Regions from separate parts of the Paenibacillus sonchi genome, predicted to be linked through region 1. Evidence: riboswitches for the same ligand, from Rfam matches in the RefSeq annotation. Region 1 holds a riboswitch; the other holds the start of a gene.
The links. A riboswitch is a leader RNA that binds a small molecule or an ion and turns the genes downstream of it on or off. The one in region 1 is predicted to bind cyclic di-AMP.

Region 1 (3,401 bases):
GCGCCTTGTGATCCTCAACAATACTCATAATTTTGCCCGCAGATTCTTCAGGCGGTATAGGCGCTGCCTCATCTTTCTCGCCGCTCATATAGGACTGCAGCCAGCCTGGATGGAAGACCATGACCTGCCCGCCCATCACCCGCAGATGATTATGCATCAGGGAGGACTGCATATTAAGCGCTGCCTTGGACATACAATAACCGTACATGTTAATCCGCTGGTTACGGCTGATACTGCCGGCTTCAGAGGATATATTCACGATTAATTTCTGTTTTCCCTGCAGCAAAAGGCCGATCAAAGCATTGCTGACCCGCAGGGAACCGAGCGTATTGATATTATAAATGTGCGCCATCGCTGTGTCATCCATATCCACCAGTATGGTGGCATCATCCGCCTGGTCAATCACTCCGGCATTGTTGATAATCAGATCCAGATGACCCGTGCATCCGGCAATGCTGCGCGCTGCGCGCTTTACGCTTTCGCTGCTGCCGATATCCAGCGGAACCAGATCCAAATGGTCCTGATATTGCGCTTGAAGCGCTTCCAGTGCTTGAGATTCCTCAAAGTACTGCCCGGCGAACACCTTATATTTATTCTCCAGAAGCCAGCGCACAAGGAAAAATCCAAGTCCCCGGTCAGCGCCAGTAACACAAGCGACCCTTTTCATGAATTGGACACTCCTTCATCTTAAGAATCAGTAACCTGTTACCGCTGTTATCCCATTCACATTAGCATGGCACTTGTCTTTTTTCAACGTCCTGCACAGGACTGTTCGGATTGGCAGCACGGCATGATTCTCCCTTTTGACTTAATTTTTAACTATGTTACAATCAGAAATATCATTGTTAACAACCGAATTGTTAGCAAACTAAAAATATCAGGAGGGATTCCGATGTCCATAGCACAAATTCACAGTGTCGACGAATTGCATCAATACCTTGCACAGCCTGGTAAAAAACTGCTGTTCAAGCACAGCACCACCTGCCCGATCAGCGCCAAGGCCAATGAAGAATTCCGGGCCTATGTCCAAAGCTCCGGCACCCCTGCTGCCGTGGTCCATGTGATAGAAGACCGTCCAGTCTCCAACCAGATTGCCGAGGACTTCGGCATCAAACATGAGTCTCCGCAAATTTTCCTGCTCGAAGACGGCGAGGTCCGCTGGAACACCTCCCATTGGAAGATCACCCGGGATGCCATTAAGGAAGCTGTGAACTCATGAGCCAGCCTGTAATTATCTATTCAACCGCGAACTGCAGTGACTGCAACCAAGTGAAGCAGCTGATGAAGGAGCAGGGTGTTCCTTTTGAAGTAAGAGATGTTATGACCAGCACGGTCTACCAGGAAGAAGTGGAAAAGCTCGGTTTCATGGGTGTTCCAGTTACAGTAGCAGGGGCGCATGCCGTCAAAGGCTTCAATCTGCCTGAGCTTAAGGAGCTTATTGCAGCAGCCCGTTAATGCGCCGGATTTCTTTGGATCAGCAGAGCTGATGCAGTTTCCGGATTCATAGGTTAAAAAGGGGATTCAGGACTAAATCATTCTTGAATCCCCTTTTTTCAAAAAAAATAAAAACCGGCGTACGAATGAGATAATAGGCCGATAAACAGCAACATATATGGTTTTATCCGTTTATTTCCTGCGAATCCCGGGATTTCAACGTTAATTTACGCCGCATCTTCCTTTTTCCTTTTTACAAAGAACTGCATGAAAGAGTATGATTCGTTTTGAACTTATTCATGAAAACCAATCAACGCTGAATTCCCGCCATGCGGGAAACGGGGGAACCACCAGGCGATAAGCCTACTTGGGGTGAATCCGAAGGGGACCGCACCAATGCAGTCTCACTAGGCAGGGCGACTCTCACCGTCCGAATCCGACAGCTAACCCCGTAAGCGTATAGAGAGAGAACTTGATCCGCCACGCTTATGCGCCAGGTTTATTTGAACCTGTACCCAAAGCCGCAGCAGAGGTCCTCCTCTGCTGCGGCTTTTTGTGTGGAGATCAATGATTAGGAGGAAAACGGGAATGGAATCACGACGGCTGTTGCGTATAGAAATATGGGTATTCGATACACCTTGGCCCGCAAGCCCCGGGCCGGAGCAGGCCGGAAATTGCCGCTACGGCCTCCTGAAGCTGACCTGCCAGGGAGGGCATAGCTGGTCACAGGGACTGCTATGGGAAGATAAGCGGGTTGATCTGATCCAATGGAGCGGCTTCCTGCGCAGCATCCGCCGCTGCCGCCTTGAGGAGGCGATCCGAATTGTATACCGCTTAGGCCCCCAGTGGAGGCGGACTCAGCGGGATCTGGTACTGAGTGCACTACTGCATCTAAAAGCAAAGCTTCAACAAGGGAAATTCATTGATATGCAGGGTCAGACAGACTCTTATTTTCACTCCGTGTTGGCTGCCGGAGGTAGCTCAAGTGCGGGAAGAATGTACTATAGACCTTCACGGACACTGCAGCTCCAGCGGACCTGGCCAGAGCCGGACCCGGCGGAGCTGATTAACAAATCTATCGCTTATTATTCTATTCTATAGTTTTTTATTCAGAAAGGACCGTGAGAACATGCCCGACCCCTTATCGCGCACGTCGGCTTCAACAGCCGGATTTGCAGAGTATATCGAGAAGTACAGCGGGAATATCTATACGCTCAGCAGGCTGCTGCTGGGGCAGGGGGCCGAAGCAGAGGAAGCTGCTGTGAAGAGCTTCACGGAGCTTTATGAGCCGTATCTGCGTACAGGCTGTGACGCGCAGAGCTTCTCCCTTCAGTGCTACCGTGAATGCATCCGTCATTGCTCCCTGATTGCCCAAGGCTGCAAGCCCCGTATTTCGGCCTGCCTGTCCTGGGAGGACCAGCTTGTACATGCGCTCCGGTATGGCCTGCGCCTGTCTCTGGCGGACATCGGTCTGATCCTCGAGAAGAACCTGCCTGAGCTCAAGGCGCAGATCCGGCAGATGCGCGAGCAGCTGGCTGCACATGAAGCCGCAATGCCAACAGCCAGTTTATCCGCTGGATAAACTGGCCGGCTATGACGGACTGCACCTTATGATAATGGCTTCATTCCGGCAATTTGCTCGATCATACCCGCCTCTTGGGCATCGGCGGCAATTAGCTTATTATACACATCCTGATCCTCAGAGCTGTTCAGTTTTTTTAACCCGGCTAAATACCAGCGTGCCATCTCCCGGTTAACCGCATCCGAATAATCTTCGCTGAGTCCGCCTTTCAATGTGGTAACTGCACCCTGGACATTTCCAGTGAGGAACTGCATTTTACCAAGTGCTAAGATTGCGGCAGAAGAAAAGGCAGTGGCCTGATTGTTTGCTTCTCTCATAACCTGGTTATAAGCCTCAATTCCCGTATTAAAGTTCGCCTTTGCATTGGCTGCGACCTGATCGACGA
Region 2 (3,401 bases), 2.4 Mb from region 1:
TACGGATCGGCTTGAGCACATGGGAGGGCTGATCAAACGTTACCCGCTGCTGGGCTGGAGCTTTTTCGCACTGGCACTGGCACTTGCCGGCATCCCCCCATTCAGCGGATTTCCCGGTAAAGTGCTGATCATCCGGGGAGGACTGGATGCTGGAATGCTGACGTTATCCCTCATCGGACTGGGTTCTAGCCTGCTCGTGCTGTACTCGCTGATCAAGGTGTTCAGACTTGCCTTCTGGGGCAATATGCCGGACACGGAACCGCCCAAGGTTAAACTAAAAAGCGGGACGGCGGTGGCTGCCGGACTCCTCGTTCTGGTCATCCTGATGGGCCTTGGAGCAGAGCGGGTGAATACCTATGTATCACAGGCGGGGGAAGTGCTTGGTTCGCCCCGGCTTTACATTGAAGCTGTATTGAAGGAGTAGATGAAGATGGCTGTTCAAATCTTATTAAACCTGATGACTGCGTTTCTGTGGATGATGCTGAGCGGCGACGGGTCAGGCTCAAGCTTTGTAATCGGCTATCTGCTGGGAAGCGGAATTCTGATGGTGCTGCACAAGTTCCTTCCTGAGCCGCTTTATTTGAACCGCGTGTGGTCCATAGTGAAGCTGCTGGCACTGTTTCTGCGGGAACTGGTCTGGTCCAGCTTTGCGGTCATCCGGCAAATTATTCGTCCCAGACTGACCGTTCGTCCGGGCATCTTCGCCTATGAAACCGCACTTCGATCCGATTTTGAGGTCACCCTGCTCTCATGCCTCATCTGTCTGACACCGGGGACGCTAACGCTGGAGGTGTCGGGAAGCGGCCGGACCCTCTATATTCACGCTATGGATATTGAGGACGCCGGCCAGCTCTCCCGCCAGATCGAGGGAACCTTTGAAAAAGCGATTATGGAGGTGACCCGGCAATGATTCCGATACTTCTTAATATTTCACTGACGATCCTGGCACTGGCCATGCTGGCCTGCCTGTACAGGCTGATTCAAGGCCCAACCCGTTCAGACCGGATTGCTGCGCTGGACACCATCGGCATCAATCTGCTGGCGGTGGTCGCGGTACTGAGCATGCGGCAGAAGACAGAGGATTATTTCGAAATTGTCCTTGTAATCGGAATTCTGACGTTTATCGGGACTACGGCATTAGCCAGATATATTGAAAGAGACACGGTTATGGAGCATGGAGGTGATAAGCTTGATCGGTGAGCTGCTAATTGTGATACTGGTATTGCTGGGCGCATTGTTTTGCGGGCTTGGCGCGTTTGGACTGGTCCGGCTGCCGGATGTCTATTTACGTTCCCATGCCGCCACCAAAAGTGCTACACTGGGTGTATTGTGTGTGCTGACAGGAGCCTTTCTGTTTTTTTACTTCTATATAGACATAGTCAGCATCAAGCTGCTGCTCGCGATTGTATTCGTCTTCATCACTTCTCCGGTTGCAGGGCATCTGAATGGCCGGTCGGCTTACCGCTCGGGTGTGCCATTATGGAAGGGCAGCGTGCAGGATGATCTGAAGCCGGTGCTGGAAAAGAATGAGACGAAGGAGAATGATTCACAGTATAAATAATAGTAAACTAAAGAATATTGTCTTTTTCGCTGAATTCTGTAAAAGAAGCGGGGGAACCACCGCGTGTGCAGTTTTGCAACTGGCATGCCAAGGGGTGAATCTCGAACATTCGAGTAGGGCTACTCTTCAGGCCCGAATCCGTCAGCTAACCCCGTAAGCGTAGAAGAGAGGAGACGAATGGATTGCCGCAAATTCAACTAAATGGAACTACTATCTACTACGAAACCTATGGTACAGGGGTGCCGGTTGTTTTTATTCATGATCACCTGACCTCGCATCATCTGTTTGAGCCGCAAATTGAGTATTTTCGTGACCGTGTTCAAGTGATTGTTCTGGATCTGAGAGGGAACGGGTTGTCCGGAAAAATGGATGTCGAGGTTCACCGCATTCTGGATACCCAGTGTGAGGATCTGAAGGAGCTGCTCCGCCGTCTGAGGCTGCTGAGCGTGATTCTCGTCGCAAGCTCCGGCGGGGGTGTGCTGGCCCAGAAATTCGCTGTGCAGAACCCGGAGCTGGTACGTGCGCTGGTGCTGGTGGACAACTGTTCGAACGGACATGATTCCACGTTAAATAACCGGTTATGGGGAATTGTCGAGAGATGCTCATGGATATCGTATTATTTGCCGCCTGAGCTGCTTCTGCGCTCCCTGAGAATCGCCTATAACAAATGGCTGCCCGCTTATCATATCCTCCGGAATGAGCTGCTGCATAAACGGCCAACCGAAGGGATCAAACAGCGGATTGCCCTGCGCCAGATTGATATTCTTGCCTATGCGGCCAAGCTGCAGGTTCCTGTGCTGTGTGTAACCGGAAGCCAGAATGAGTGGAGGCTGGCGCAGGCGAGCAAGAACGCCTCCATGCTGCCTTCGGCGCAGCTGGTGGTGCTGGATGATGCCATGTACCCCAGCCATCTGTGCCAGCCGCAGCTTTTTAACCGCCTGCTGTTAAATTTCCTGATCGACCAGCATGCCATTCATCAGCGGGGCGACGGGCTGGAGGGCGGATGATACCGCCCTGCTGAGCCATCAGTCAGAAAGGGCAGCTTGCAGCAATAGATCCTCGGAAGCCGAAAACATGCCTGTTGCCTGCACAGGTCTGTTCCAGTGCTCCTCTTTGCCGGGCAAATCATCGAACCACCGGACAGTCCAGAATCATGAACTTGCCGTATTCCCCGTCTCTGGATTGGTGATACTTGAGATACGCCTTGCCTTGATCAATCGCCAGAATCTCTATTTTTCCGGAGGAATGGCTCATGGCCAGCCGCACTCTTTTGCCCAGACCGGAGGTTCGTGATTTGGCTTGCTCAACAATGCGATAGACACGTTCAAGGGGGAGAACAAACTCCCGGTTGCCGGCGACTGGCCGGTTAACGAAGAAATAATAGGGAGTGACTCCGGCCCAGGATAGACGGAGCAGTTCTCCGAGAACTTCCGGGTCATCATTGATTCCTTTCAGGACAGGGGTTTGATTGACGACAATGGCACCGGCATGGTGAAGGGCTTGAAATGCTTTGCGGGCTTCGGCTGTGATTTCATGGGGATGATTAATATGCGCCATTACATAGATCCGGTGTTCTTCAGTCGAGTAAGTCCGAATGATATTCAGGAAATCCTCATCCTCATAAATGCGCATGGGATTGAAGACGGGGATTTTGGAGCCGAGACGGATAATCTTGACATGCTCAGATCTGACAGCTTAGCAATCTTGCTGATATCCGTTATGTACTTTACCTTTTGCATGTACATCTCTCCCTAGTCTTATTTAGTGATAAGAAGGGGGAATCGTGTCAAAAGCCAAACTGCAGCCAGCAGGGTCTGAAAAGCACAAAAAGAGACCCTTA

Region 2: another riboswitch for cyclic di-AMP. It lies ahead of JI735_RS22175 (alpha/beta fold hydrolase); the one in region 1 lies ahead of JI735_RS11740 (hypothetical protein).

What each region holds. Positions count from the first base shown of each region.
Region 1 covers NZ_CP068595.1:2,556,847-2,560,247, reverse strand. The annotation lists gene JI735_RS11755 (SDR family NAD(P)-dependent oxidoreductase) at 1-667, opposite strand, end outside; gene ytxJ (bacillithiol system redox-active protein YtxJ) at 893-1,219, shown strand; gene JI735_RS11745 (glutaredoxin family protein) at 1,216-1,455, shown strand; cyclic di-AMP (ydaO/yuaA leader) riboswitch at 1,739-1,908, shown strand; gene JI735_RS11740 (hypothetical protein) at 2,023-2,535, shown strand; gene JI735_RS11735 (hypothetical protein) at 2,564-3,016, shown strand; gene JI735_RS11730 (O-antigen ligase family protein) at 3,043-3,401, opposite strand, start outside.
Region 2 covers NZ_CP068595.1:4,995,833-4,999,233, forward strand. The annotation lists gene JI735_RS22155 (Na+/H+ antiporter subunit D) at 1-424, shown strand, start outside; gene JI735_RS22160 (Na+/H+ antiporter subunit E) at 431-910, shown strand; gene JI735_RS22165 (Na(+)/H(+) antiporter subunit F1) at 907-1,200, shown strand; gene mnhG (monovalent cation/H(+) antiporter subunit G) at 1,184-1,561, shown strand; cyclic di-AMP (ydaO/yuaA leader) riboswitch at 1,579-1,736, shown strand; gene JI735_RS22175 (alpha/beta fold hydrolase) at 1,744-2,568, shown strand; partial or broken gene JI735_RS22180 (KamA family radical SAM protein) at 2,587-3,244, opposite strand.